2 regions of the Rhizobium sp. ZPR4 genome follow, and region 2 is predicted to be linked to the other one. Evidence: riboswitches for the same ligand, from Rfam matches in the RefSeq annotation. Region 2 holds a riboswitch; the other holds the start of a gene.
What was found. Region 2 has a riboswitch for FMN ahead of ABOK31_RS09730 (6,7-dimethyl-8-ribityllumazine synthase). Riboswitches for the same ligand answer to the same signal wherever they lie in the genome.
Positions count from the first base shown of each region.

Region 1: another riboswitch for FMN. It lies ahead of ribB (3,4-dihydroxy-2-butanone-4-phosphate synthase); the one in region 2 lies ahead of ABOK31_RS09730 (6,7-dimethyl-8-ribityllumazine synthase).

Region 1 is NZ_CP157969.1:114,476-129,880, forward strand. Features, by position in the region: gene ABOK31_RS28380 (ATP-binding cassette domain-containing protein) at 1-488, shown strand, start outside; gene ABOK31_RS28385 (transporter substrate-binding domain-containing protein) at 533-1,306, shown strand; gene ABOK31_RS28390 (ABC transporter permease subunit) at 1,319-2,044, shown strand; gene ABOK31_RS28395 (ABC transporter permease) at 2,056-2,745, shown strand; gene ABOK31_RS28400 (homocysteine S-methyltransferase family protein) at 2,809-3,729, shown strand; gene ribB (3,4-dihydroxy-2-butanone-4-phosphate synthase) at 3,786-4,412, opposite strand; FMN riboswitch at 4,524-4,671, opposite strand; gene ABOK31_RS28410 (glucose 1-dehydrogenase) at 4,772-5,554, opposite strand; gene tpiA (triose-phosphate isomerase) at 5,632-6,369, opposite strand; gene ABOK31_RS28420 (SDR family oxidoreductase) at 6,374-7,162, opposite strand; gene ABOK31_RS28425 (sugar ABC transporter ATP-binding protein) at 7,285-8,763, opposite strand; gene ABOK31_RS28430 (sugar ABC transporter substrate-binding protein) at 8,792-9,721, opposite strand; gene ABOK31_RS28435 (ABC transporter permease) at 9,839-10,819, opposite strand; gene ABOK31_RS28440 (transketolase) at 11,043-11,852, shown strand; gene ABOK31_RS28445 (transketolase family protein) at 11,852-12,808, shown strand; gene ABOK31_RS28450 (FGGY-family carbohydrate kinase) at 12,987-14,453, shown strand; gene ABOK31_RS28455 (sugar-binding transcriptional regulator) at 14,475-15,405, shown strand, end outside.
Region 2 is NZ_CP157967.1:1,975,718-1,991,122, reverse strand. Features, by position in the region: gene ABOK31_RS09790 (BadF/BadG/BcrA/BcrD ATPase family protein) at 1-424, opposite strand, end outside; gene ABOK31_RS09785 (ABC transporter substrate-binding protein) at 969-2,228, shown strand; gene ABOK31_RS09780 (sugar ABC transporter permease) at 2,430-3,383, shown strand; gene ABOK31_RS09775 (carbohydrate ABC transporter permease) at 3,396-4,235, shown strand; gene ABOK31_RS09770 (Gfo/Idh/MocA family oxidoreductase) at 4,232-5,296, shown strand; gene ABOK31_RS09765 (ABC transporter ATP-binding protein) at 5,307-6,311, shown strand; gene ABOK31_RS09760 (TetR/AcrR family transcriptional regulator) at 6,377-6,982, opposite strand; gene ABOK31_RS09755 (Tautomerase enzyme) at 7,103-7,549, shown strand; gene ABOK31_RS09750 (VOC family protein) at 7,620-8,012, shown strand; gene ABOK31_RS09745 (class I SAM-dependent methyltransferase) at 8,097-8,783, shown strand; gene phnF (phosphonate metabolism transcriptional regulator PhnF) at 8,785-9,513, shown strand; gene ABOK31_RS09735 (VOC family protein) at 9,535-9,885, opposite strand; gene ABOK31_RS09730 (6,7-dimethyl-8-ribityllumazine synthase) at 9,944-10,420, opposite strand; FMN riboswitch at 10,511-10,657, opposite strand; gene ABOK31_RS09725 (ABC transporter ATP-binding protein) at 10,764-11,825, opposite strand; gene ABOK31_RS09720 (ABC transporter permease) at 11,837-12,625, opposite strand; gene ABOK31_RS09715 (ABC transporter permease subunit) at 12,622-13,515, opposite strand; gene ABOK31_RS09710 (extracellular solute-binding protein) at 13,589-14,692, opposite strand; gene ABOK31_RS09705 (MurR/RpiR family transcriptional regulator) at 14,882-15,405, opposite strand, start outside.

The DNA of each region.
Region 1 (15,405 bases), on a different replicon from region 2:
GCATGGTATTCCAGAGTTTCAATCTCTGGGCCCACATGACCGTTCTCGAAAATATCATCGAGGCTCCGGTGCATGTTCTGGGCATCCCCCGTCGCGAGGCGATCGAAAAGGCGGAGGCTCTTCTCAATAAAGTCGGGCTTTACGACAAGCGCGATGCCTATCCGGCCTTCCTCTCCGGCGGTCAGCAGCAGAGGGCAGCGATCGCGCGCGCGCTTTGCATCGATCCGGCGGTTATGCTCTTCGACGAGCCGACATCGGCACTCGATCCCGAACTGGTCGGCGAAGTGCTCAAGGTGATCCGTGACCTCGCAGAGGAGGGTCGAACCATGCTGCTGGTCACCCATGAAATGCGCTTTGCCCGCGATGTCTCGAACCACGTTCTCTTCCTGCATCAGGGACGGATAGAGGAGGAAGGGCCGCCCAGGCAGATCTTCGACGCCCCAATCAGCGCTCGCTGTCGGGAATTCACCGGCATGCTGACGTCCTGATCCACATCTCATTCGCAGACAAAACCATTAGGAGAATCCCTTACATGAAACTGATTTCCACTCTATTCGCCGGGCTCGCCCTTACGCTCTCCGCCATGACGGCTCAGGCTGAGGTTCGCTTCGGCATCATGAACGAATCCTATCCGCCCTTCTTCGCCAAGGATGCCTCGGGCAAATGGCAGGGCTGGGAAATCGATATGATGGATGCCGTCTGCGAGCAGATGAAAGAGAAATGCTCGATCGTCGAGCTTTCCTGGGATGGCCTTATCCCGGCACTTCAGAGCAAGAAGTTCGATGTGATCTGGTCATCCATGTCGAATACGGCCGAGCGCTCGAAGGTCATCGATTTCACCGACAAATATTACAATACGCCCAGCACGCTGATCGGTCCGAAGGACCAGAAGCCAGGCGCAACTGCAGACGACGTCAAGGGCAAGACCATCGGCATTCAGGTGTCGACCATCCAGTCGGAATACTACAAGAAATACTTTGCCAAGGTCGCGGACGAGAAGACCTACCAGACGCTCGACGAGGCGTTTCAGGATCTCGCTGCAGGCCGCATTGACTATGTCTTCGGCGATTCACTCGCTCTCGACGCTTTCCTCAAAAGCGATGGCGGCAAGGATTGCTGCGCCAAGATGGGCGACGTGGCCGACGACAAGGAAATTCTCGGAGCCGGCGTTTCCGGCGGCCTTCGCAAGGAAGACACCGAACTCAAGGCAAAGCTCAACGCAGCGATCGCCGCAGTACGCGCCAGCGGCAAATACGACGAGATCACCAAGAAGTATTTCAGCTTCGATATCTACGGCGCCAAGTAAGAAATAGCGACGATGGCGACCTCCCAGCAAGGCATTCTGGACCTGCTCTCCCCCTATCCGCCCGGATGGGGTGGCGTGCTATTGACCGGAGCCGCCTCCACGGTCGCCATCTCCGCCGGCGCCTTTCTGATAGGCCTTCTGCTTGGTACTGGCGGTGCGCTGGGCAAGCTCTCCGGCATCAGGCCGCTCCGGCTCTTACTCGAACTCTACACCACCGCCGTCCGCGCGGTCCCCGAGCTGATCCTGATTGTCGGGCTCTATTATGCGGGAATGGATGGCCTCAATCGTCTCCTCGTCGCGCTCAATCTGCCCGCCTTCGAATTGAACGGCTTTGCGGTCGCGGTTGCCGTGCTCGGTTTCGTGCAGGGCGCCTATATGACGGAGGTGTTGCGCGGCGCGATCCTTGCGATCCCCGTCGGCCAGATCGAGGCAGCGAAGGCTTTCGGCATGGGGTCGCGCCTGCGCTTCCGCCGCATCATCCTGCCCGCCTTGCTGCCAAACGCCCTTCCCGGTCTTGCCAATCTCTGGATGTCGGTCACCAAGGACAGCGCTCTCGTCGCGGTCGTTGGCTATCAGGAGCTGGCTCTCGCCACACGTCTCGCTGGTGCTAGCACCAAGCACTATTTCATCTTTTTTCTGGCGTCCGCCCTCATCTACCTCGCTCTCACGCTCGTTTCGAACGCCCTCTTCAACCTGTTGGAGCGGCGCGTTCGGCGCGGCCAGCCCAAGATTGCCTGAGGAACGTTGACATGACCTTCTCGTGGATATCATCCTATTGGCCGCTTCTGTTAACGGGAGCCGTCCAAACGCTGTCGCTGCTTGTGATTTCCGTCGTCTTCGGTTTCATCATCGCCGTCGGCCTCGCCTTCGCTCAGGTCAGTGGCGGCCCCATCCTGCGCAGCCTTGCCCGCGGCTACTGCACCTTCTTCCGAGGCACGCCGCTGCTGATACAGCTCTGGTTGCTTTACTACGGTGTCGGCTCTCTCCTACCGATGATCCCGGGTATCCGTCAGAGCCTGTTCTGGCCGATCCTGCGCGAAGGTTTCTTCTTCGCGGCCGTCAGCTTCACGCTGAATTATGCGGCTTACGAGGCAGAGGTTTTGCGCGGCGCGTTGCTTGCGGTCCCGAAAGGCGAGCTGGAAGCCGGCCGCGCGTTCGGCATGCGGCCCTTCACGCTGACACGGCGCATCTGGCTGCCGCGCGCCATTCGCATCGCATTGCCGACGATCGGCGGCGAAATCGTCATGCAGCTGAAGGCGACGCCGCTCGCCTTCACCGTGACGGTGATGGATCTCTACGCCGTTGCCACGAAAGTTCGCCAGGACACGCTGCTCGTCTACGAACCGCTGATCGTCGTCACCGTCTTCTATCTCATCCTTACAGCCATCATCGCACGAAGCTTCCGTTTTCTGGAAGCGCAGGTACCGGTGCGGCGCTAACCCACGGCACGAAGGAGAGGTCAAACCTCCCCGCAGATCCGCGTTATTTTGGAGATTCCATTCATGAGCAAACTCTTGATCCTCGACGGCGGCATGAGCCGCGAACTGCTGCGTCTCGGCGCAGAATTGAAACAGCCGGAATGGTCGGCGCTGGCGCTCGTCAATTCGCCGGAGATCGTCCGGCAGGTCCATGACGAATTCATTGCCGCCGGATCGGACGTTGTTACAACGAACAGCTATGCGCTCGTCCCTTTCCACATTGGTGAGGAGCGGTTCTGGAAGGAAGGGGCCGATCTCATTGCCCTGTCCGGGCGGCTGGCGCGCGACGCCGCGAATGCCTGCAAGGATCGAAAAATCCTGGTCGCCGGTTCGCTGCCCCCGATCTTCGGCTCTTACGAGCCGCAGAATTTCGATCCGTCAAAGGTACAGGACTATCTCAAGGTTCTGGTCGAAAACCTCGACCCCTATGTCGATGTCTGGCTCGGCGAAACCCTCAGCCTGATCGCGGAGGCAGACGCGGTTCGGACTGCGGTCGCTGAAACAGGAAAGCCGTTCTGGATTTCCTTCACGCTGGCGGATGATGCCGCGCAAAGAAACGGCGCCTCGCCCAAGCTTCGATCCGGCGAAGCCGTCGCGGATGCGGCTCGGTGGGCGGCGTCATCTGGCGCCGACGCACTCCTGTTTAACTGCAGCAAACCGGAAGTCATGCGAGAGGCCGTCGACGCAGCAGCGGAGGTTTTCAACCGGAGCGGCAAGAACCTGCAGATCGGCGTCTATGCCAATGCCTTCGAGGGAGAGCAAGGCGAGTCCGCCGCCAACGAGGGCCTTCATGCGACCCGAGAGGACCTGAACGATGACGCCTATTCACGCTTCGCCTGCTCCTGGGTCGATGCCGGCGCAACGATGGTGGGCGGCTGCTGCGGAATTGGCGCCGGACATATTCATCGGCTGAAGAAGGCTCTCCTTAGTCCCCAAGGGGCGTAGGAGAGCCTTGGATCACCATCGATCCGGACGAGATCAGATAGGCTGTATCAGAACGATCAGGCAGCCTTGAAGGGAGCACTCGCAGCTCTGTAGGCGATGAGATCCTCGATCGTGACAAGATGGAGGCCATGCCGCTCGGCGAAAACTTCGAGCTCTGGAAGACGCGCCATCGTGCCGTCGTCGTTTGCCACTTCGCAGATGACGCCGGCCGGAGAAAGGCCGGCAAGCCTTGCAAGATCCACAGCTGCTTCCGTGTGCCCCGGGCGCGACAGGACGCCGTTTGGATGCGCACGAAGCGGAAAGATATGACCGGGCCGGGCAAATTCCTCCGGACGAGATCCGTCCCTGACGAGAGCCCGAACAGTCGCCGCTCTGTCGGCGGCGGATATTCCGGTCGTGGTTTCCGGGATGTAGTCGACCGAAACGGTAAACGCGGTCCTCAGAACTTCCGTGTTGCGCGGCACCATCAACGGAATGTCGAGCTCGTCGAGCCTTTCGCCCTCCATCGGAACGCAGATGAGACCACGGGCATGGTTCATCATGAAGGCGATCGCCTGCGGCGTGACTGCTTCGGCAGCAATCACCAGGTCGCCTTCGTTTTCGCGGTCGAGATCATCGACAACCACGATGATCTCGCCTCGCGCAATCGCGGCGATCGCATCTTCAATTTTCGAAATTGCCATTTTCCTGCCTTTCAAGGGTTGCCGTTAAAACGGCGTGCATGGCCGGTCAAAGCCACCATTTTCCCTTGGGCGAACAAGCATGTGAACGCCACCATCAAGCGGCGTCTCCTGCGTTGCTCTCTTCCATCCGGACTATGACCGTCGGCTCCGGCATCTCACCGGATCTGCTGACCCTTCCGAAAGCTCGGAAGGCGCTCGCCGGCTCGAGGAAACTCCTCATACCGCCGGTGGGGAATTACACCCCGCCCTGAGAACAAGTGAAAGATAAGGGATCAACGCCTCATTCCGCAAGAGGCTTTGATCGCCGAATCGTCGAGAATTCGATCCGCCCGATGAACGCACCGTTCCTCATTGTCGAACTACGACATGATCAAGCCGCCATCGACATTGATCGTCTGTCCGGTGATATAGGCGGCATCGTCACTGGCAAGGAAAGTGACGAGGCCGGCAACATCTTCACCCGACCCAGCCCGTTTCATCGGAATGCCTTCGACCCATTCCTTCATGAGCTCGCCGGGACCGTAATTGCCGAGCAGCTTGCCCCATGCCTGGTCGTTATAGGCCCACATGTCGGTTTCGATGATGCCCGGGCAAAAGGCGTTCACGGTAATGCCCTCGGTCGCGACTTCCTTGGCAAGGCTCTGGGTAATGCCGACGACGCCCATCTTCGATGCCGCATAATGCGGCGTATAGATGAAGCCGTCGCGCGCCTGGCCGGAGGCGGTATTGATGATGCGGCCGCCACGGCCATGCTTGCGCATGCGGGCGATCGCCTCCTGGGCGCAGAGGAAGACGCCCTTGGTGTTGACGGCCATGACCTTGTCCCATTCGTCCTCGGTCATATCCTCGACGCGGGCGATGGTGATGACGCCGGCATTCTGGATGGAAACATCGACGGCGCCGAAGGCCGCCTCGGCAGCGTCGTAGAGACCTTTCACACTGGCCTTGTCCGTCACATCGCCGACGAAGGAAATCGCTTTGCCGCCGTCAGCCTTGATCGCATCGGCGACCGTATGGACCGAATCCTCGTTGGCGGAAACCACCAGATTGGCGCCCTCGCGGGCAAACCGTTTGGCGATCGCAGCCCCGATGCCGCGGCTTGCGCCAGTGATGACGACGGTCTTGTTTTCGAAGCGTTGCATTCTCTGTTCCTTTCGCGGTGACAGCCACACCAGGCGCCGGCTCGAGGGGCCGATCGCCCTGCCTGTTGCTGGCGATTTCAAACGGCCGCCGTAATAATCCCGGCAAACTCCGATGCCTTCAGCGATGCGCCTCCGACGAGAGCGCCATCGACGTTGGAAACGCCGAAGATCGCCTTTGCATTCGACGCCTTGACCGAGCCGCCGTAGAGGATCCTGACGCGAGTTCCATCGTCTCCCAGCTTCTCGTTAAGCATCTGGCGGATGAACAAATGCACTTCCTCTATCTGCTCGAGGGTCGGAACCAGTCCTGTCCCGATCGCCCATACGGGTTCATAGGCGATCGTCGTGTTGGAACTGGTCGCTGTTTCGGGAATTGAGCCTTCAAGCTGAGCACGAACCACCTCGATCGCCCTTCCCTCGTCTCGTTCTATGCGCGTCTCGCCGACACAAATGATGCTTGTCAGCCCCACCCTGTGAACCGCGGCAGCCTTGCCCGCGACTGCGGCATCCATTTCCTTGTAGGCGGAGCGGCGTTCGGAATGTCCGAGGATGACGAAGCGAGCGCCGATTTCGGCGAGCATCTCGGCGGAAACGTCTCCGGTATAGGCGCCTGCGGCCTGCGCATGGCAATCCTGTGCGCCGACGGCAATCGTCGAGCCTCCAGCGCATTCGGCCGCCTTTTCCACCAGCGTGAAGGGCGGGCAGACGACGATGTCACATGCCGCCTCGCCCGTTATTCCCTTCAGCGCCTCGATCTCAGCCAGGGAGGAAGCGAGACCGTTCATTTTCCAGTTGCCGGCAATCAGTTTCTTCATCGCATCACCAGCAGCAGAAGCCGCCATCGACGAGCAGGTCGACGCCCGTCACGAAGCTCGCGGCATTCGACAGTAGGAAGACGGCAGGTCCGACCATCTCATCGACCGTTGCCATACGCTGCATCGGCGTCTGCTCCTCGAAGAGCTTGGTCTGATGAACCATTTCCGGGCGCGTATTCATCGGCGTCGCGGTATATCCCGGCGAGATGGTGTTGACGCGGATGCCGCGGCCAACCCACTCCATCGCCAGCGACTTCGACATGTGGATCACGCCCGCTTTTGAGGCGTTGTAATGGGCCTGGCTCAGACCCCGATTGACGATCACACCCGACATGGAGGCGATGTTGACGATCGATCCGCGTCCGTTTTTCAGCATGGCGCGTGCTTCTGCCTGGCAGGACAGAAAAATGCCCTTCAAGTTGATGTCCATCAGCGTCTGGTACTGGTCTTCCTCCATCTCCTCCGCAGGATTGGCGTTGGCGATACCGGCGGCATTGACCGCAAGTGTCAGCGGACCGAGTTCCGCCTCGGTACGCGCAACCGCCTCCCCGAGAGAGGACTTGCTGGTGACGTCAGCCGCGATCTGGAGGGAGCGACGACCGGCCGCCTCGATATGCGAGGCCGTGTTCGCCAGGCCATCGTCGGAGCGACGATCAAGAAGCGCTACATCGGCGCCGCATTGAGCAAGGCCGATTGCGATGCGTTGCCCGATCCCGCTTCCGGCGCCGGTCACGAGCGCGACCTGTCCCTTGAGATCGAAGAGTTTCGGGGCGTTCAGAGTGATGTCGGACACCGCTCTTCCTTTCTGTTTGTCTAGAGCGTTTTCGCTTTTCTTCGATCGCGAAAACGCTCTATGTTGTTGTTTCTTTAGGCATTCCAGACGGAAAACCGCTACGCAATTTTCCTGGAAATGCTCTAGATTGTCGCGAGTTCCATGACCGAGACGTCGTTCGCCTCGTCACGATTGAGAATGCCTGCCTGCTTGCCCTGGGCAAGCACGAGAATTCGGTTGGAGACGCCAAGAACCTCCTCAAGATCGGAGCTGACGACGATCACCGCGACACCCTGTTTCGCCAGGTTCACGATGATGTCGTAGATGCCGGCTCTGGCGCCGACATCGATGCCCCGGGTCGGTTCATCAAGGACGACGACCTTGGGGTCGCGCATCAGCCACTTCGCGATGACGACCTTTTGCTGGTTGCCGCCCGACAGGTCTGACGCATATTGCTCGGCCCGGCCCTTGACGCCGAACTTCGCCACCGCCTTCTCGGCAAAGGCGCGCTTGACGCGCGATGTGATCCAACGTCCGCCGAGCTTGTCGAGATTGGCGTAGATGATGTTTTCGCTGATGCGATGACCGACGACGAGACCTTGTTCCTTGCGATCCTCGGGCACCATGACGATGCCCTTTGCGATCGCATCCGCCGGATCGCGAAGCTTGAGCTCCTTGCCCTCCAGCTTGATCGAACCGGCGCTGATCGGATCGGCCCCGGAAATGGCGCGAACGAGTTCCGTGCGGCCGGCACCAACCAACCCGGCAATGCCGAGAATCTCGCCGGCCCGAACGTCGAACGTCACATCCCGAAATGAATCGTCGGGAGAAGTCAGCCCATTGACCTGTAGTACCGCCCGGTCCGTCGGCTCGGGAAGAGCCGGAAACATCCGGTCAAGCGAACGACCGACCATGCTTTCGACGATGGTGCGAACGGGGGTGCCGCTATCGGCAAACTCCTGGACGCGCTCGCCATCGCGCAGGACGACGATGCGGTCGGTGATCTGCTTGATCTCCTCCATGCGGTGCGAAATGTAGACAATGCCGACGCCTTCGGACCGAAGCTTTCTTACCTGCTCGAACAGGGCCTCGGTCTCCGCGCCGCCGAGCGCCGCGGTCGGTTCGTCGAGGATCAGCAGCTTGGCATTGAGCGCTAGCGCCTTGGCGATTTCGATGAGCTGCTGGTTGGCCGTCGACAGGCCCGCGACCTTGCGCGTCGCCGGAATATGCAGGTTCAGGCGTGCAAGCTGTTCCTGCGCGCGCCGGACCATCTGGGGGCGATCGACGGCGCCATTCTTCATCGGCCACCGCCCGATGAAGACATTTTCGGCGATCGAAAGATGCGGCAAGAGCTGCAATTCCTGATGGATCAGGACGACACCCTTGTCGATCGCGTCGCGCGGGGTGGCCGGGGCATAAGGCTGCCCCAGCCATGTCATTGTTCCCTCGGAGGGTGTGCGTGACCCGGCGATAATGCCCGACAATGTCGACTTGCCGGCGCCGTTCTCGCCGAGAAGCGCGACCACCTCACCCGGATAGACATCAAGGCTGACATTCTTCAGCACCTGAAGCGGTCCGTAGCGCTTGGATATGCCTCTCAGGGAAAGAACGGGCTCAGTCACGGCACACCTCCTCAAGATTTCAGGACGATTACGGATGGTTGGCGATAAAGCCGGCCACGTTTTCCTTGGTCGTCAGCGTGGCGTCCATGAGCTGCACTGCGGGCACCTTCTCGCCGGCGACGAGCTTGACGGCATTGGCGACCGCATCGCGGCCCATCTTCTGCGTCTGCTGTGTCGCAGTGACGTCGAAGACACCCTTGCTGAGTGCTTCGAGAGCGGCGGTGTCACCATCAAAGCCGCCGACAACGATCTTCTGGGATGGGTTAGCAACCTTGATCGCCTGTGCTGCGCCGAGTGCAAGCGCGTCGGCCTGAGCAAACACGATCGATACGTCAGGATTTGCCTGCAGCATGTTCTGCATGATCTGGAATCCCTCGTCCTGGGCCCACATGTTGGAATACTGCTCGGCAACCACCTTCACGCCGGGATTCGCCTTCAGCGATTCAGCGCAACCCTTGCTGCGGTCGACTTCAGGCGTCGTGCCTTTCTGGCCGTGGATGATGACCATCTTGCCCTTGCCGCCGGCCTGCTTGAGGATGTAGTCGCAAACGGCCTTGGCGGACGCGACGGAATCCGTTGCAAGGAAGGTGTCGCCGGGGGCACCGTCGGCGTTGCGGTCGACGTTGACAACCGGAATGCCGGCATTCTTGGCAAGCTTTACGGGAACGCTTGCCGCCGCAGCACCGGCCGGAATATAGATCAAGGCATCGATGTTCTGGGTCAGCAGATCCTGGATCTGGTTGATCTGGGTCGGGCCATCGCCCTTGGCATCCACGGTAACCACCTGGATGCCGCGCTTCTTGGCTTCATCCTCGACGGACTGCTTGATCTGGTTGAAGAAGTTTGCCTGCAGGTTTGCAACAGCCAGACCGATCTTCTTGGTGTCTTTTGCCTGAACAGAACCCAATGACATCGCAAGCACGGCGGCCGAGGCCAGAAGAATGCGCGCAAATTTCATTTTATTTCCTCCTTTTTTCAGTGAACCCTTGGGTACGTCCTCCCCCTCGGGCATGTGATCCGCTCCAAACCTCTCGGAGAGGAACTGGTAAAGGTCCGCCGAACGCGGACCTGAATGTCAGGCCCGCCGCCTACGGATCGTTTCCGCGCCGACCGCAAGTACGATGACGATGCCGATGATGACCTGCTGCAGGAATGGCGAGACATTGAGCAAGTTGAGACCGTTGCGCAGAACGCCGATGATCAGGACACCGATGAGCGTGCCGCCAATGCCGCCAGATCCCCCGGAAAGAGAGGTGCCACCAATGACGACGGCTGCAATCGTGTCGAGCTCGTAACCAAAGCCGCTCGACGGCTGAACAGAGTCGAGACGCGCCGCCAGCACGATACCGGCCAGACCGGCCAGCACCGCGCTTGCGACATAGACGGCGATCGTCACGAGCTGGACATTGATGCCGGCGAGACGAGCAACTTCCGGATTGCCGCCCACGGCATAGAGCATGCGCCCCTCGGAGCGGAAGTGCAGGAACACCCAGGCCACGGCGACAACCGCCAGCATCAGGAAAACCGTCGCGGTCAGCACGCCGAAATGCCGATCGATCGCTAGCATCATGAACCAATCGGGAAATCCGACGATCTGCTGCCCATCCGTGATCATGTTCGCGACGCCGCGTGCGGCCGACATCATCGCCAGCGTCGCAATAAAGGCCGGAACCCGGAATAAGGTCACGAGAAGTCCGACGATCAGTCCGCTGACCGCGGAAGCGACGAGCGCGACTGCAATCCCCGCGACAAGCGGCAGGCCGGCAATATTTGCCGTCCAGCCCATGACCATCATGGCCAGCGCAAGGACCGAACCAACCGAAAGATCGATGCCGCCGATCAGGATGACGAAGGTCATGCCGACGGCCATGATCCCAAGCACGGTGATCTGATCGAGAATGTTGAGGCCGTTGCGAAGCGAGAGAAACGCATCGGTGCTGAGGCTCAGGAAAACGCAAAGAGCAAGCAAGCCAACAAGGGGTCCAGTAGCGCCGGTGAGCTTTTTCAGCCACGTCACGGACGGACGGCTCTGTTCATTGACGTCGATCGCCACCATCATTCCTCCCAGGGACCTGAGGCTAGCGGCCATGCCTGGCGGCTAGGTTTTCAAGCTAGAATATTTATTCACATATGCTGGAAAATTCATTACCAACTCGCCTTGGCACTGTCAACCGAGTCTTTTCGGCCTGTTTTGACAACAACTCATCCGCGGGGGCTTGACTAACGATCCTCCTGTGCAAAAATATAAATAGATGAATATTTATTCACACGAGGAAATGATGGAGCCTTCCGAACTTGAACGTATTGCTCGTCAGATACGTCTGCGAGACCTCCAGGCAGTCTACGAGGCAGGTGCCGGACATATTGGCGGCGAGATGTCCGTAATCGACCTTCTGGCCGCGCTGTACTTCCGCGTCCTGCGTATCTGGCCGGATCAGCCGAAACATCCTGATCGGGACAGGTTCGTACTTTCGAAGGGACATACCGCATGCGCGCTCTATGTCACGCTGGCAAAACGCGGCTTCATTCCGGAAGACGAAATCTCGACGTTCCTGAAGCCGCATTCGAGGCTCAATGGCCACCCCAATTGCAACAAGGTACCGGGCGTCGAAACCAATACCGGTCCCTTGGGGCACGGCCTGCCGGTCGCGGTCGGCATGGCCAAGGCAGCCAAGCTGTCAGGCGCCGGCTACCATACCTATGTCATCACCGGCGACGGCGAGATGCAGGAGGGCTCAAATTGGGAAGCGATCATGGCCGCCGCACAGTTCCGGCTTGATAATCTGACCCTGATTGTTGACCATAATCGGTTCCAGCAGGGGGCGGCACTTTCGGATACGAACGACATCGCGCCGCTTCGCCCGAAGCTCGAAGCCTTTGGCTGGGACGTCAGCGAAATCGACGGCAACAATATGCATGAGGTTGTCCCCGCCCTCGAACACCGGAGCGATCGCCCCCATTGCATCGTGGCCCATACCAACAAGGGGCACGGAATCTCCTTCATGCAGGATCGTGTCGACTGGCATCACAAGGTTCCGAGCAAGGAACAATACGTAGTCGCATTGGCAGAATTGTCGGAGGCACTCTAATGAACGCGCCTGTGAATGCACCCAAGCTCCACGACTGCCGAGACGCTTTCGCATCGACGCTCGAACGCCTTGCCGCCGAGAATGAAACGATCGTGGCCGTCTGCAACGATTCGGTCGGATCTTCGAAGCTCGGCGGCTTCAAGTCGAAATTTCCCGACCGCCTGGTCAATGTCGGCATTGCCGAGCAGAACATGGTCGGCGTCGGCGCGGGCCTGGCCAATGGCGGACGCCTCCCCTATGTCTGCGGTGCTTCGCCGTTCCTCACAGGTAGATCGCTCGAGCAGATCAAGGCCGACATCTCCTACTCGAATGCCAACGTCAAGCTCGTCGGCATTTCGTCCGGAATGGCCTACGGCGAGCTCGGTCCGACCCATCATTCGATCGAGGATTTCGCCTGGACGCGCGTTCTGCCCAACCTTCCGGTGATCGCGCCCTGCGACCGTATCGAGACGGCGGCCGCGGTGGAATGGGCGGCAAGCTACAATGGCCCCTGCTTCCTGCGCCTGTCGCGCGTCGGCGTGCCCGACCTCCTGCCGGAAGGGCACAAGTTCGAGCTTGGAAAGGCCAATCTCCTGCGGCAAGGCTCCGATGTCACGCTCATCGCAAACGGAACTCTGACCCATCGCATGATGCAGGCCGCCGATATCCTCGCGCAGCGCGGCATCAAGGCCAGGGTGCTCAATCTCGCCACGGTTCGTCCGATCGACGAGGATGCCATCATTGCGGCTGCCAAGGAAACCGGCGCGATCGTGACGGCGGAGGAGCATTCGATCTTTGGCGGGCTGGGATCGGCCGTGGCCGAAGTTGTGGTCGACAATGCCCCGGTTCCGATGACCCGCCTCGGCGTTCCCGGCATCTACGCGCCGACCGGCTCGGCCGAGTTCCTGCTCGACGAATTCGGCATGGCCCCGTCGGCTATTGCGGACGCCGCGCAAGCACTTATCAAGCGCAAGTAGGCAAACAGCACGCATTCAAGCCTGGGCGGCTTGCCGCCCCGGCCTTGTCGTTAGAGCCGGATGATTTTAGGTCGAATCGGCCTAAAATCTGAATCCGCTCTAGAATCACAGAAGTAGAGCAAGATGTCGCTCGAGCACCGCTCACACGTTTCGGCGTCATGCTCTGGTGGAGGATATAATGCGGGCCATTCTGGCAATCGACCAGGGAACCACCAATTCCAAGGCGGCGCTGGTCTCCGAGAGCGGAGACATCATTGCCAGAGGCTCGGCTCCGGTAGGCATCTCCTATCCACAGCCCGGCTGGGTCGAGCAGGATCCAGATCGGATTTACGCATCCGTCTGCGAAGCGATCGCACTTTGCCTGCAAGGCGCGCCTGGTGCGACAATCGAAGCGATAGCGATCTCCAACCAGCGGGAATCCGTTACTATTTGGGATGCCGAAACGGGCAAGGCGCTTGGACCGGTACTGAGCTGGCAATGCAGACGCACGGCGCCGGATTGCGAGCGTCTCATCGCCGATGGACATTCCGAGCGCGTCGAGGCGCTGACCGGCCTTCCTCTTGATCCTATGTTTCCCGGCCCGAAGTTCCGGTGGCTTCTCGATCGGGTCGCACATGGGCGAAAGGTCCGCATCGGTACGATCGATAGCTGGCTCATCCACTGCCTTACCGGTGGTCGCAAGCACGTCTGCGATGCCTCGAATGCGGCCCGAAGCCAGTTGTTCGACCTCGCGGCTCAAGCCTGGAGCGAGGAACTGGGCGAGATTTTCGAGGTCGATATCCGGCTCCTTCCGGAAGTGCTCGACAGCTCCGCGGACTTCGGAACCACGCAGGGTCTTGCCGGCGTTCCGGACGGCACACCGATCAGATCGGCCATCGGGGACAGCCATGCCGCCTTGTTCGGCCACGGAGCCTTCAATCCCGGCGATGGCAAGGCGACCTTCGGAACAGGGTCTTCGGTCATGACCACTCTTCCGCACTTCATCGCACCACGCAATGGCATCACCACAACGGTCGCCTGGCGCATCGCCTGGCAGCCGACTTTCGCCTTCGAAGGCAATATCCTCGTGTGCGCTGCGAGCCTGCCATGGATGGCCGGCATTCTGGGCCTCCCGGACGTTGCTGCCCTGGTTGACCTTGCAGCCACCGCCGAACCGGACGGCCCAGGCTTCGTGCCAGCCTTCGTCGGGCTGGGGGCGCCCTACTGGAATTCCGACGCCCGCGCTCTCTTTTCGCAGATCAATTTCAGCACCACCCGCGCACAGATGGCACGCTCAGTCACCGACTCGATCGCCTTGCAGGTTCATGACGTAATCACGGCGATGCGGGCACAAAGCGGCGGCGAACTTGGCAAGCTTTACGTCGACGGCGGACCGAGCCAGAACCGTTTCCTCATGCGATGCGTATCGAACCTGGTAAAGCACGCTGTCATCCAGTGTGAGGCCCCGGAAGCGTCGGCGCTGGGAGCCGCTTATCTTGCCGGTCTTTCGATCGGCCTCTGGCCGGATCTCGACGCCATCGCGGCGCTTCCGAGAAATACTGAAGTCATCGAGCCGGAAAACATCGACGGTACGGGCCTCGTGAACAGGTGGAATGATGCGCTGGCCCGCTCGACGTTGCGCACAACTCCGGTTAAAGGTGAATAAAAATTCACCCCGGGATCAACGATGGCTCGCCTTAACGAACTCCGCCTCATTTCACGAGTTGCCCAGATGTACCACATAGAGGGCAAGCGGCAGGCGGATATCGCGCAGCATCTTCGCCTGTCGCAGGCAACAGTCTCGCGAATGCTGAAGCGGGCCGAGGCGGAAGACATCGTGCGCACAAGTGTTATTCCGCCCGTCGGCACCTATAGCGAACTCGAAGGAGGGCTGCGCGAGAAGTACGGTCTCCCCGAGGCGATCGTCGTCGAATGCACCGAGGACCGGGACGGAGCCGTCATGGCGCGGATCGGCGAAGCTGCCGCGCATCTTCTGGAGGTGACGCTTGCACCCGGCGAGATCATCGGTGTGTCGAGCTGGAGCCAGACGATCTTCAGGATGGTGGAAAACATTCATCCCCAGAAGAGCGCCCAAGCCAAGTACGTCGTCCAGACGCTTGGCGGCATGGGCGACCCGTCGGTCCAGACGCATGCCACCCAGCTTACCACCCGCCTTGCGCGACTGACCGGCGCGGAGCCGAAGCTGCTTCCGGTGCAGGGCGTCACGACCTCGCGCGAGGCCAAACTCTTGATGCAGGCGGATCCGTTCGTGCGGGAGACGATGGACCTCTTCGGCAGCATCACGCTCGCCATCGTCGGGATTGGCGCCGTCGAGCCATCGGAATTGCTTGCAAGATCCGGTAATATCTTCTCGTCACGGGAGCTTGCCGATCTCGCCGAGGCAGGCGCTGTCGGCGATATATCGCTGCGTTTTTTCAACAAGGACGGCAAGCCTGTTAAGACGCCGCTCGACGAGCGCGTCATCGGCTTCCCGCTCGAAGATCTCGAACGGGTTGATCGGGTCATCGCGCTTGCCGGCGGAGCAAAGAAGACCGCGGCAATTGCTGGCGCCCTGAGGATTGGAGTTATCGATACACTGATAACGGACAAGTTCAGCG
Region 2 (15,405 bases):
AACCCCAGCCGCCGATGCCCCAGATCCTGCCCTCGCGACGAGCATTATAGACGGAACCGGTACCGAAGGCGCCGATGACACCATCGGCGTCGCCGAGAGCGCCTTGAAGCGCTGTCGTCGCATCCGTGACGACGCGCGTGCTTGCAAAGGGCAGCGCGCCTTCGACCTTTTTGCCGTAGTTGCCGACATTGGCGCCTGCCGTTCCGATAACGGCCGGCAGCGTCTGCAGCAGTCCGGGAGCGAGCCCGGCGTCGATCAAAGCCTGCTTTGCCGAGGTGACAATATGGATCAGTGAGTTTTCCAGATCGGAGAGAATGTTCGCCGCGCCAGCCTTGCCGGTGCCAAGCACCTGCCCACTATGATCTATCACAGCTGCGCGGCAACTCGTGCCGCCACCATCGATACCAATTGCAAACTGCCCCATCATGCCTCCGGATGCCGCCTGTTCCCCGTTTTTCCATACAATACCAAAAAAATACCATTTACCAATAGGCAAGGCGGGCATTTTTGTCCGATAATATCCTATTGAATTCCCACAATAAATTAATAAGCCTCAATCTTTTTACACCTGAAAGTTAAATTCGGCTGGACAATTGGTATTTTTTTGGACTTAATTCGGAGCAAGGGAACAGTACGAACGGACATCGGCAAAGCTGGCAGAAAAACAACAGCCAGTAGGTGAAGTGGAAGGGCGCGCATCTCGTCGTTGCGTCAGGCTGCCAGGGATCAGGAGGATCTCGCTTCGACGTCGTTATAATTTTCCCGCGTAGTTCTTGCAGCGTCTCCGTTTGATGGCGGCGGGCGGCAATTGATCGGGCTGATAGGGCCGGCGCCTTTGAAGCCTTTTGCATGGAGGGGTCGGCAGTATTGGCGGTCCCTATGGAGCGCTGACCGTTTCCTCGGACAGGCCAGCGGATTTTCAGATCGAGAACAGCGCCTTGCTATGGCGCGGAAAACAGGAGAGGGAAATGAAAACCAATGTTCTGAAAGGCTTGCTTCTCGCATCGAGCCTGCTGACGTCAGTTAGCCTTGCGCACGCGGCCGATGTGACGCTGACGGTTGAAAGCTGGCGTAACGACGACCTGCAGATCTGGCAGGAAAAGATCATCCCGGCTTTCGAAGCGAAGAACCCGGGCATCAAGATCGTCTTCTCGCCGACGGCGCCGACCGAATACAACGCATCGCTGAACGCCAAGCTCGATGCCGGCTCTGCAGGCGACATCATCACCTGCCGCCCGTTCGATGCTTCGCTCGACCTCTTCAACAAGAAGCATCTTGCCGATCTGACCAAGCTTAAAGGCCTGGAAAACTTCTCGGCTGTCGCCAAGGCCGCGTGGTCGACCGACGACGGCAAGTCGACCTTCTGCGTGCCGATGGCTTCGGTCATCCACGGCTTCATCTACAACAAGGATGCCTTCGACAAGCTCGGCCTCAAGGTGCCGACGACGCGCGACGAGTTCTTCGCCGTTCTCGACAAGATCAAGGCCGACGGCACCTACATTCCGATGGCTATGGGCACGAAGGACCTCTGGGAAGCCGCAACCATGGGCTACCAGAACATCGGCCCGAACTACTGGAAGGGTGAGGAAGGCCGCAAGGCTCTGATCGCTGGCAAGGAAAAGCTGACGGACGCACCGTGGGTCGATCCTTACAAGGAACTGGCAAAGTGGAAGCCCTACCTCGGTGACGGCTTCGAAGCTCAGGGCTACGCTGACAGCCAGAACCTCTTCACGCTCGGCAAGGCTGCGATCTATCCGGCCGGCTCCTGGGAAATTGCTCTCTTCAACACCCAGGCGCAGTTCAAGATGGGCGCATTCCCGCCGCCGGTCGCAAAGGCTGGTGACACAGCCTATATCTCCGACCATCCGGATATCGGCGTCGGCTTGAATACGAAGAGCAAGCATCAGGAAGAAGCCAAGAAGTTCCTCGACTGGGTCGCTTCCGACGAGTTTGCTACCATCTATGCCAACTCGCTGCCGGGCTTCTTCAGCCTGAACTCGCATCCGGTGAAGATGAGCGATGCGCTCGCGCAGGAATTCGTTTCCTGGCGTGACAATCACAAGTCGACCGTTCGTTCGACCTATCAGATCCTGTCGCGCGGCACGCCGAACCTGGAAAACGAAACCTGGACCGAGTCCGCAAACGTGATCAACGGCACGGACACTCCGGAACAGGCCGGCGCGAAGCTCCAGAAGGGCCTCGACAGCTGGTACAAGCCGGGCAAGTAATCACTGCTTGATACGGGCGAGGGGTCTTTCGGGCTCCTCGCCCTTTTCGTTGTTTGGATGATTGGATGGGCGATCGTTTTCGCTTCTGCATTCGACACGCCCGATGTCGCTTCCATTCGGCTGAAGAGCCGAGGCAGCGGGTGGATTTGAACCTTAGAGCTGCTGCGTCGGCATGCAGCCAAGAAAAACAGGCAGAAAGCCATGAGCGACGCTGCGACATCAGATGCCCTTGAGGTGACGCCGATCAGGCGCTCCAAGCGCTGGCACATCCTCGTCTTCCTTTTCCCGGCCTTCGTCGTCTATACGGCGGTCATGATCCTGCCGCTGATCGAGACATTGCGCCTGTCGCTCTACAATGTTGTCGACAACCAATCTGTCTTCGTCGGCCTGAACAATTTCAAGGTGTTGTTCGGCGATGACCGCTGGTCGCATGATTTCTGGAATGCGCTGCGCAACAACCTGATCTTCTTCGTCATCCACATGTGCGTGCAGAATCCGATCGGTGTCGCGCTGGCTGCACTCCTGTCGCTGCCGAAGCTGCGTTTCGTCGCCTTCTATCGCACGGCCATATTCCTGCCGACGCTGCTTTCCTTCGTCGTCGTCGGCTTCATCTGGAAGCTGATCCTCTCGCCGCTCTGGGGTGTTGCGCCCGAGCTTCTGAATGTCATCGGTCTGAAATCGTTCTTCGCCCCGTGGCTCGGCAGGCCGAGCACGGCGCTGATTACCGTCGCGCTTATCTCGGTCTGGCAATATGTCGGCATTCCGATGATGCTGATCTATGCCGCGCTGCTCAACATCCCCGAAGAGGTGATCGAAGCCGCTGAATGTGACGGAATTACCGGCTGGAGCCAGTTCTGGAAGATCAAGCTGCCGCTGGTGCTGCCGGCAATCGGCATCATCTCGATCCTGACTTTCGTCGGCAATTTCAACGCGTTCGACCTGGTCTATACCGTGCAAGGGGCTTTGGCGGGACCGGATGGCTCGACCGATATCCTCGGTACGCTGCTTTACCGCGTGTTCTTCGGCTTCCAGCTGCAGCTGGGTGACCGCTCGATGGGGGCGACGATCGCGACGGTGATGTTCCTCATCATTCTGGCCGGCGTCTCCTTCTATCTTTTCATCGTGCAGCGGCGCATCCGTCGCTATCAGTTCTGAGGAGCGCGACCCATGTCCAAGGCACGCACTTCCCTTGTCCGCACCGGCTTCGTCCATCTGGCGCTCATCGCCTACACACTCGTCGCCATTTTTCCGGTGTTCCTGACGGTCATCAACTCCTTCAAGGATCGCGCCTCGATTTTCCGGGCACCCTTGAGCGTCCCGACGCCGTCCTCCTTCAGCATGATCGGCTATGACACCGTTCTGAAGCAGGGGGATTTCTTCACCTATTTCCAGAACAGCTTCGTCGTGACGATCGTCTCGATCATCCTGACGCTGCTGTTTGGAGCGATGGCCGCATTCGCGCTGTCGGAATACCGTTTCCGCGGCAATACGGTCATGGGGCTTTATCTGGCGATCGGCATTATGATCCCGATCCGTCTTGGCACGGTCGCGATCCTGCAGGGCATGGTCGCCGCCGGCCTCGTCAACACGCTGACGGCGCTGATCCTGGTCTATACCGCGCAAGGCTTGCCGCTGGCGATCTTCATCCTGTCCGAGTTCATGCGGACGGTTTCCGACGATCTGAAGAATGCCGGTCGCATCGACGGTCTCAGCGAATACGCGATCTTCTTCCGTCTGGTGCTGCCGCTGGTCCGTCCGGCGATGGCGACGGTGGCAGTTTTCACCATGATCCCGATCTGGAACGATCTGTGGTTCCCGCTGATTCTGGCGCCGAGCGAAGCGACCAAGACGGTGACGCTCGGATCGCAGATCTTCATCGGCCAGTTCGTTACCAACTGGAACGCGGTGCTGGCAGCCCTGACGCTCGCCATCCTGCCAATCCTCATCCTCTACGTTATCTTCTCGCGTCAACTCATTCGCGGCATTACATCCGGAGCAGTCAAGTGAGCCCATCTGAAAAGCCGATCCGCGTTCTCGTTGCCGGCCTTGGCAATATGGGCCGCAGCCATGCGCTGGCCTATCACCACAATCCGGGCTTCGAGATTGTCGGCCTGGTCAACCGCTCCAAGCGCGAACTGCCTGAGGAGCTGCGGGGATATACGGTCCATCCGGATTTCGAGACCGCGTTGAAGGAGCTGAAACCGGACCTCTGCTCCATCAATACCTATTCCGACAGCCATGCCGATTTTGCGGTCATGGCCTTCGAAGCCGGCTGCCACGTCTTCGTCGAGAAGCCGCTGGCGACGACCGTCGAAGATGCCGAGCGTGTGGTCGCGGCTGCGAAAAAGGCCGGCAAGAAGCTGACGATCGGCTACATCCTGCGCCATCATCCCTCGTGGATGCGGTTGATTGCCGAAGCGCGTAAGCTCGGCGGCCCCTACGTATTCCGCATGAACCTCAATCAGCAATCGAGCGGTCCGACCTGGGAGACGCACAAGGCGCTGATGCAAAACACGTCGCCAATCGTCGATTGCGGCGTACATTATGTCGACGTCATGTGCCAGATCACCGACGCCAAGCCCGTCGAGGTACGTGGGATGGGTCTGCGGCTGACGCAGGAAATCAAGCCGGACATGTATAATTACGGCCATCTCCAGGTGATTTTCGAAGACGGTTCTGTCGGCTGGTACGAAGCCGCCTGGGGTCCGATGATCTCGGAGACGGCTTTCTTCGTAAAGGATGTGATGTCGCCGAACGGCTCGGTCTCGATCGCCATGGATCAGAATGCCAAGTCCGATGATATCGACATGCACACGAAGACGTCGGTTATCCGGCTGCACAACGCCGAGACTGGCCCGAACGGCCAGTTTATCCGGCCGGATCAGGATCTGCATATGGATGGCGAACCGGGCCATCAGGAGCTCTGCGACTTCGAGCAGGCCTTCATGCTGAAGGCCATCCGCGAGGATATCGACCTCAATCGCCATATGGACGATGCCGTTCAATCGCTGCGCATATGCCTTGCCGCCGATGAGAGCGTGCGCACCGGCAAGCCTGTTTATCTATAAGGACAAGACTGTGGGATCGCTTCAACTGAAATCCATCCGCAAGGCCTACGGTACGCATGACGTGCTGAAGGGTATCGACCTCGAAGTGCAGGATGGTGAGTTCGTCATCTTCGTTGGTCCTTCCGGCTGCGGCAAGTCGACCCTTCTGCGCAGCATTGCTGGCCTGGAGGACGTGACCTCCGGTGCCGTGCTGATCAATGGCCAGGATGTGACGGTGACGCCGCCGGCCAAGCGCGGCATTTCGATGGTGTTCCAGTCCTATGCGCTCTATCCGCATCTGACTGTGAAGGACAATATGGGGCTTGGCCTCAAGCAGGCCGGTACCGCGAAGGCCGAAATCGAAAGCCGCGTCGGGAAAGCTTCCGGTATGCTGTCGCTCGAGCCCTATCTGGCTCGCCGTCCTTCAGAGCTTTCCGGCGGCCAGCGCCAGCGTGTCGCCATCGGCCGCGCCATCGTGCGCGAACCCGAGCTTTTCCTTTTCGATGAGCCGCTGTCGAACCTCGATGCGGCGCTGCGTGTCCAGACCCGCCTCGAAATCGCCCGGCTGCATCGCAGCCTGAAAGCGACGATGATCTATGTCACTCACGACCAGGTCGAGGCGATGACGCTTGCCGACAAGATCGTCGTGCTCAATGCCGGTGCGATCGAGCAGATCGGTTCGCCGATGGAGCTTTATAACCGCCCGGCCAACACCTTCGTTGCCGGCTTCATCGGCTCGCCGCAGATGAATTTCATCCCAGCAGAACGGCTCGGCGAAAGCGGTGCCAAGACCGTCGGCATCCGCCCCGAACATATCACGCTGTCGCGCGATCAGGGCACATGGGCGGCCAAGGTCATCCATGTCGAGCATCTCGGTGCCGATACGATCATCTACCTCGAATCCGAGGCCACCGGCCTTCTGACCGCGCGTCTCTTCGGCGAACATAGATATGAGCCGGACGAGATGGTCTATGCGACGCCGGATGCAAGCCAGATGCATCGTTTCGATGCGAACGACAAGGCGATCCGGGCGTAAATGGCCCGCCGAGGCGGAGCGGCAAGCTTCGCCTCGGCTATTCCTTCATCACGTGAATTGCATCGTCATTCGCCTTGTGGCCGCGAAGGATTGCCGGCCGTCAGGGCAGCCCGTTCAATGACTTCGGCTATGTGCACGGAAAGGGTGGGATCGGAGACGGCGCGGGCAAGCGTCAGACCACCGCTCAGCGTTGCGAGAAGAACGATGGCACGATCCTCCGCCGTTGTTTCGCCAGGGTTTGCGCTTTCCGGCAGGCCGGCGGCAACATCCGCGATCAATTTTCTCAACTCTACCGTATAGACGCCGCGTGTTTCTTCATCGGCACGCATCACATCGGGGGAAAGGCTCGGCAGCGTGCAGCTATCGCCGAGATCGCAGGTCCGCTTGTAACCGAGATAGAAGCTGGCAAGTGCCTTCAACCAGTCTTTCGGCTGATTTTGCCTGAGCACCAGGATCGCTTGGCGCAACTCTTCCAATCCTTCCACGACAGCGGTGCGAAACGCTTCGCTCTTGGACTTGAAATGTCCGTAGAAGGCGCCGTTGGTGACGCCGGCCGCTTTCGTCAGCGCATCGATGCCCGCGCCGCCATAGCCTTCCTTGCGAAAGACTTGCCCTGCCGCCGCGACGACCCGCGTCCGGGTTTCTTCCTTATGTTCGGCGCTATAGCGCATTATCGCCTCCATTAAGAGTGATCTCTCTTTATCTATTGCGTAGAGAGTGATCGGTGTGTATCGTTAAAGAGTGATCGGTATATATCAATTGCCGTCACAGGTCCAACAAGGAGATATCCCATGCCCATTACACTCACCGTATCCGAAGGGTTGCTTTCGTCCGAAGCGCAGGCGCAAGCTTTTGCTGGATTGACGGATGCAGTCCTCGATGTTGCCGGCTTGACCGGGAATGCATTCATGACGGCCAATGTCATCGGGTCGATCAACGTGCTTCCGGCCGAACACGTGCTGGCAGCCGGAAAGCCCGTTGCCGCGGCCTTCATCGAACTCAAGCTGCCCGAAATCGCGCTCGCGACCGCCGAAGCCAAGTGCGCTTTCATTGCAAGAGCGACTGATGTCGTCGAACAGGCGGCCGAAGGGCGGATCAAGCGCGAGCATATCTGGTCGAATATAGTTTATGCGCCTGAAGGCGCCTGGGGCATTGCGGGCCAAAGCTACAGCAATGCTGATCTGGTCGGCGCCATTGCGAGCGCCGCAGCGCCCGAGGTCGAAGCTCATCGCGCTTGAGTTGAAGCAATTGGCATCAATACCGGGCGGCCGCGTGGGCCGCTCGTCCGACAACAAGGGGAGTCAGGAGTTGCAACTCGCCAATTATCTGTTTTTCACGACGCATTGTGAGGACGCGCTTGCCTTCTATACGGCCTGCGGGCTTGGCCAAGTGACGCTGTTGGTCCGTCATGGTGCGGATGGGATACCGCTTGCCCGCGAAGCAATGCGGGGCAGGGTAATGCACGCTCGCTTCGAGGGGCCAGGCGTCTTGTTCTTCGCCTCCGACAATCATGACGCCGAGCCGATGCGCGGCTCTGCGCACATGCTCATGATGGATGATCGCGGTAGCACTGGCGAGATTTTTGCCCGGCTTGCCGAGGGCGGTACCGTAACGACGCCGCTCGCCGTGCAGCCTTGGGGCAGCTACTACGGCAAGCTGACGGATCGGTATGGCGTGCAATGGATGGTCGATTGCGTGTAGTAGTCCGGTCGTCCGGACGAATTCATATGATTGTCATGAGACGTGGCTATCAAGGGGGCAGTCCACTCCAACAGCGAGAGCATCATGACGAGCGCAGCAACGACTTATGCAACCTGGCACAAGGAACCGCAGGGCGACGCCGCAATGGCGGAATCGCACAGCCCCTATTGGCGGCATTTCATCGAAACGGTGCCGGAGCGGGATTTCTCCTCGAAGACTGTCCTGGACTTCGGCTGCAATCGCGGTGGTTTTTTGCGGCTGCTTTATGCCATGCGGCCGTTCCGACGCGGCGTTGGCATTGATATCGCTTCGGAGTCCGTGGCTGCCGCTGTCGAAGCTGTCGGCAATATGCCGCTGCAGTTTCATGTGACGACCGATTTATTGCCTTTTGCCGACAGCTTCGATGTGGCCTTCAGCTATGAGGTGATCTATCTGCTGCCGGAACTGAAAGAGCATGCCGAGGGGATGTTCCGGGCCATGCGCGATGGGGGCGTCTATTACGCGGTGACCGGGTGCCACAATGAAATGCCGCTTTGGCCGAAATGGCTCGAACTGATCGGCAACAACAGCAATGCGCCGATGCAGGATCGCTCGCCACAGGACTATATCGAGGCGTTCACGACGGCCGGCTTCGATGTTTCCGTCAGGCGTTTCGGCTATGACGGTTTCGTGCGCGCGACGAAGGACCGCAAATACTATCCGAGCATTCTCGATGCGTTGAGCTATCCGGCCGAATACAAGCTTCTGTTCCGGCTCGAGAAGCGCATCTGACATGGAGACGATCGATCGCAAGGGCGGCAGCGCCCTCTGGCATCAGATCGGCGAGATCCTGGCGGCTGATATTGCCACCGGGACTTTCGCGCCAGGAGAGAAATTGCCGACCGAGCCTGAGCTGATGCAGCGCTTCGGTGTCAGCCGCTTCACCGTGCGTCAGGCGCTGGGCCATCTGGAGCAGCGCGGACTGGTGCGTGCCGAGCAGGGACGGGGAACCTTCGTTCATAGGGGCGTGCTCGACTATACGCTGTCGAAGCGCACCCGTTTTCACAAGAACCTGATCGAGCAAGGTTTCGAGCCGGGCGGCGAGTTGCTCGTCCACGAAATCGTGCCGGCGACGGAACGCGTTGCCAGCTATCTGAAGCTGGCGGTTGGGGCACTGGTCATCCATCGTCGCGGCGTGATGACGGCCGATAGCATTCCGGTCGAATTGGGCGATTCCTATTATCCGGCTGACCGTTTTCCCGATTTCGACAAGGCCAGATTGCAGCATCCGACAATCTCGGCGGCACTCGCGAGCTATGGCGTTACCGACTACGAGCGCTTGCAGACGGAGATCGAGGCGCGCATGCCGACAGCCGAGGAGGCGCGGATCTTGCGCCAGCCGAAATCAACACCGCTGCTGGTGACGCGCAAGGTGGATGCGGATGCGGCGGGTATGCCGATAACCTACTCGGAATCGGTCTGGCCGGCTGAACGCACCACGTTCAATCTCGATTTGCGATAGAGAGCGTCCGCGAGCTTTGCGTCAGCGGTGGGAGAGGATGTTGACGACCTTGCCGAAGGGATCGCGGACATAGAAACGGCGAACGCCCCAGGGCTCGTCCGTAAGGTCATACAGTATCCCGAAGCCCATGGATGTGGCGCGCTGATAGAGTCCGTCGACATCGTCGACTTCGATGGAGAGATCGGGGACGAGTGTTCCCGAACCGCCTTCGCTGGCGACGCTGATCTGCGGAACCGTTGCCGCTTCGGAGGCGAAGGTGACGATCCAGCCGTGATCCATGACGACGTCGAGGCCGAGCAGGTCATGGTAGAAGAGACGGGCCGTGGCGGGATCGGCGGCAGGGAGGTTAGGGATGATGCGTAGGACGGTCACTGACGTTTCTCCCTTGTGATGTGGAGGCGGGCTTTGGCCGCGCCTCCACTACGCTGGTTCAGACCGTGACGGCCGGTAGCAGCTTGGCGCGTTCGCTGAGGATATGGCGGCAGGCGCTGGCCACTTCGCGGCCCTTGATGATGAAATGTTCCTTGAAGAACTGGATATGTGCTTCCGACTCCTGGAAATGATGCGGCGTCAGAACCGCCGAGAGGATCGGCACACCGGTATCGAGCTGGACGCGCATCATTGCGTCGAGGACCGTGTTCGCAACGAATTCATGGCGATAGATGCCACCGTCGACAACGAAAGCGGTGGCGACGATCGCGGAATAGCGGCCGTTGCGGGCAAGGGTCTGCGCATGCAGCGGAATTTCCAGTGCGCCGGGCACGTCGAAGATATCGATCGGCGATGCGCCTTCCACCGTCTGCCATTCGGCAACGAAGGAGTCGACCGAGCGGTCGACGATGTCAGCATGCCAGCGAGCCCGAATGATCGCGATGCGGCTCGGCTGGGTAGAAATCGAAATGGTCATGAATTTTGCCTTTCAAGGGTTGTTGTCAATTATCCCTTGGGCGAACACGCATGAACGCAGCACTCCCCGCGCGGAGGAGGGTACGACCCTGCTTGCTCTCTTCCATCCGGACTATACCGTCGGCTCCGGCCTCTCACCGGATCTGCTGACCCTTCCGAAAACTCGGAAGGCGCTCGCGGGCTCGGGGAAAATCCCCATACCGCCGGTGGGGAATTGCACCCCGCCCTGAGAACGCCTGGACTATAGATGCTTTCCCTCATGGAAATCAAAGAAAAACGCCGGGCTTTTGACCCGGCGTTTGCAAATAATTTTTCAAACTAGCCCTATGAGGCGAGGCGGCTTCTCAATCCTGGATGACCAGCAGGTCGGAGGAGGCGAAGCGCAGCGTCACCTTCTCGCCAACGCTCGGAGGCATCATGCCGGGGCTGTTGAACATGTCGAAGGAAATCGTGTTGCCAGCGACGTTCATACGAGTGCGGATGACGGAGCCCAGGAAGTGTGCCGAGGAAACCTCGCCCGTCAGCGCCGTGTCGCCCTTGGCCGATTCCGCCAGTGAGCCGGCTTCCGGACGCAGGGCGAGCGATACGGTATCGCCCGGCTTGTAGGCCGTGACCGACTGCTTCAGGGTCACGCCCTGATCACCGATCATGATCCGGTTGCTGTCGGGATCGACGACCTTGCCCTCGATCAGGTTCAGCGTACCGACGAAGGAGGCGACGAAGCGCGTTGCCGGCGTGTTATAGATCTCGAACGGCGTGCCGATCTGGTCGGCGCGGCCGGCATTCATGACGACGATGCGATCGGAGATCGACAGAGCTTCTTCCTGATCGTGCGTCACGAAAACTGTGGTGATGCCCAGCTGCTGCTGGATGGCGCGGATTTCCTCGCGCAGTGATACACGGATCTTGGCGTCGAGGGCCGAGAGCGGCTCGTCGAGCAGGAGGACCTGCGGCTTGACCGCGATGGCGCGGGCGAGCGCCACGCGCTGCTGCTGGCCGCCGGACATCTGATAGGGATAGCGGCCGGCGAGGTGATCGAGCTTGATGAGAGCAAGCATTTCCTTGACGCGCTTGTCGATGTCGGGCTTCGCCATCCCGGCGACCTTGAGGCCGAAAGCGACGTTGTCGTGCACCGTCATGTTCGGGAACAGCGCGTAAGCCTGGAACACCATGCCGATATTGCGCTGGTTCGGTTTTAACGCCCGCTGATCCTTGCCGTTGATCGACAGGGTGCCGGCGGTCGGTGTTTCGAAACCGGCGATCATGCGCAGCACGGTCGTCTTGCCGCAACCCGAAGGTCCGAGGAAGGAGATGAATTCTCCCTTCTCGATGTTCATATTGAAATCGTGAACGACGTGGATATCGCCGAAGGACTTCTTGATGTGGGTGAGTTCGAGAAAAGCCATGGTGAGGAGCCTTACGCCTTAATCGGAGCCAATTTGGAGAAGCGGGAAACGAGCTGCAGGAAGCCCATGCTGAGCCAGGTCACTGCAAGCGCGATGATGGCCAGTGCCGAGGACTGATAGGCCTGGTTGGCGCCGACGAGCTGCATGTAGGGGCCGAAAGCCGGCCGATTAAGCAACGATGCCATCGTGAATTCGCCCATGACGATCGCCAGTGTGATGAACGCGCCGGAGAGAACGCCACTCATGACATTGGGGAAGATGCAGCGGAACATGATGGTCGTCCACTTCGCGCCAAGGCTTTCCGCCGCTTCCGTCAGGGTGCCGACGTCGATCGTGCGCATCGCCGTATCGACCGAACGATACATATAGGGGAGCGACAAGACAATATAGGAGCAGACCAGTAGGAAATTCGTGGTCTGCTCGAAGCCCGTCAGAGGCAGGATCGAGGACGAATTATAGAGACGCAAATAGCCGAAGACGATGACGATTGCCGGGATGACCAGCGGCATCAGGGTGATGAATTCGACGATCGGGCGTAGCTGCGGCAAACGAAGCCGGACCCAATAGGCCGTGGGAACCACGAGCAACATGCCGACGATGATGGTCAGCACGGCCATGAGCATGGAATAGCCGAACGCATAGAGAAAGTGCGAGTCGGAAAAGACCGAAGCGTAGGCGTCGAAACTATAGGCGTCGCGGCGCATGCGCAGCGAGAATTCCAGCGTGCCGATGAGCGGGACGATGAAATAGATGGCGCCGATGACGACCGCGATCCAGGCGAAGAATTTCTGCAGCTTCATTTCTGCCACCGTTCTGCGCGCATGCGCATGATGATGTAAATGACGTTGGAAATGCCTGTTATGACGATCATGCCGAGAGCCATCGCATAGCCGAGATTGGCGTTATGCAGGACGTCGCCGCGGATCTGTGCATAGAGCTGGATCGGGATGATGTTCAGCGAGCTGCCCGTCAGCGCGATGGCCGTTGCGATGGCGCCGAAAGCGTTGGCAAACAGCAGCAGTGTCGTGCCAAGCAGGCTCGGCCAGAGGATGGGCAGCGCCACCATCAGCCAATATTGCCAGTTGGTGGCTCCGAGGATGGAGGCGGCTTCGCGCCATTCCTTCTTCATGCCGTCCAGGGCGGGCGTGATGATCAGCACCATCAGCGGAATCTGGAAGTACATGTAGGTGACGGTCAGGCCAATGAAGCTGTAGAGATTGAAGCCCGTCGCATAGAGGTTGAAGCCCAACCAGTCTCTCATCAACACGGTGACGAGGCCGAGGCGGCCGATCGTGGCGATGAACGCGAATGCCAGGGGCACGCCGGCAAAGTTGGAGGCAACGCCGGAAAAGGTGAGAAACGTGTGGCGCACCCAGCCCGGCAAGCCGCCCATGACCAAGGCCCAGGCAAGGTAGAAGCCGATCAGGGCGCCGCCGAGCGAAGACGTGACCGACACCTTGATGCTGATCCAGTAGGAATCCCAGATCGACTTGGTGAACAGATCGCCGATGTTCTTCAGCGTCAGGCTGCCGTCGGGCGTCAGAAAGGCGCCGGCGATCAGGTAGATCGTCGGGAGAATCAGAAACAGCAGCGCGAAGATCAGGAAGGGCGCTATGCCCAGCCAGTCGACAACCACGCGTTTGTTGATCAGGGGGGGACTGCTGATCGTTGATGTTGTCACGGTGCTCATGATTGGCCCAATCCGCGGCGTCAAAAAAACGGAAAACCTCCCCGCTTGAGCGGGGAGGTCGTGTCAGGTTTGATTACTGTACGTTCGAACCGACGACGGAATCCCACTTGGTGGTGATGGCGGCCTTGCCTGCATCCTGCTCGTCGAGCGTCGGGAATACGGCCTTTTCGTAGGCAGCGGCCGGCGGCAGCTTGTCGAGAAGTTCCTGCGGGACCTTCTTGTTCTTCGCCAGGTCGTTGAAGCGGATCGGGTGGCAATAGCCCTTCAGCCAGCCGATCTGGCCTTCGTCGGAATAGAGGAACTCCATCCAGAGCTTTGCAGCGTTCGGATGCGGAGCGAAGGCCGAGATCGCCTGGACGTAAACGCCTGCGATAACGCCCGAAGCCGGAACGGTGACGTCAACCGGCGGGTTGCCGTTCAGGCTGTCGCGCCAGGAAAGACCGTTGTAGTCCCATGCGACGACGATCGGGGTAGCGCCCTGTGCGAGCGAAGCGGACTTGCCGATGACCGGAACGAAATTGCCTGCCTTGTTCAGCTTGGCGAAGTAGCCGAGACCGGCTTCACCGACCTTGGTGGCGTCCTTCTCGCCGGCAGCGAGGCCGGCGGCGTAGACGGCCTGAACGGCCTGGTTCGAGGTGCGCGGGTCACCTGCGAGCGAAACAGTGTTGGCATATTCCGGCTTCAGGAGGTCAGCCCAGTCCTTCGGCGGGTTCTTTACGACGTCCTTGTTGGTGACGAAGGAGAGAACGCCGTAGTAGTCGCCGTACCAGTAGCCTTCGGAATCCTTGGCGCTGTCCGGAATGGAATCCCAGGTGGAAACCTTGTAAGGCTGCAGCAGGCCTTCCTTCTTGGCGGTCGGGCCGAAAGAGAGACCAACGTCGATCACGTCCGGAGCCTGCGGGCCGGTATTGCCCTTGTTGGCGCGGATTGCTTCGACTTCATCGCCCGAGCCGGCATCCGGGTTCAGTTCGTTGACTTCGATACCGTACTTCGCCTTGAATGCAGCGATCAGGTCACCATAACCGCACCAGTTGTGGGGCAGGGCGATGGTGGTCAGCGTGCCTTCCTTCTTGGCGGCAGCGATGAGATCGGCGCTCGGTTCTGCGGCCGCAATAGCCGTCGAAGCGACGAGCATCGCGGTGGAGATTGTCAGAAGACGATGAATTTTCGAGATCACTGCATTTCCTCCTTTTGGGTTTTCAGTGTCTGGCGTTGCTGTTAATGACGTTACATGAAGGTTGTGTGACGACTTCAAAGCGTTGCGTTTGCTGAAAACGCAGTCGATTTTTGCTTCTAATCGACAAGTATGACAGTCGCTGTATTTCACGCTGCTCCACGAACCGTTATTTTGTGTTTTCATTCCCCTTCAGCTTAGCTTGCGAAACAACTTTGTTTGTTCGAAAAGACCTTCCAGTGTCTTCATGCGCTCGCTTGTCTCGTCCCATGTCGAGCTTTGCACGGCTTCGATTAGGGCTTCGACGATAAAGAGAGTGACAACCGACGAATCCCAAGCGGACGGCGCCTCGATCTGCACGCGAAACGTGTATTTCGCATGCTTGGCGGCAGGCGTTGCCCACTGGTCGGTGAAGACGATGATTTCGGCGCCGCGGCGGCGGGCGGCGGCGGCCAGATTGACCATTTCCTGCTCGTAACGCCTGATGTCGAATATGACGAGCAGATCGCCCGGATTCATGTTCAGGACATATTGCGGCCAGGTGCTTGAATTGGAAGAAAGCAGCGTCGTGTTGGGTCGGATGACCTGCATATGGGTGAAGAAATACTCGGCAAGCGCCCCCGTAATGCGCCCCCCCACGAAATAGAGGCCGCGTTTCCTCTCCGACAGCAGTGCCGCAACGCCGTCGAACGTCGCCACATCGATATCCGACAGGG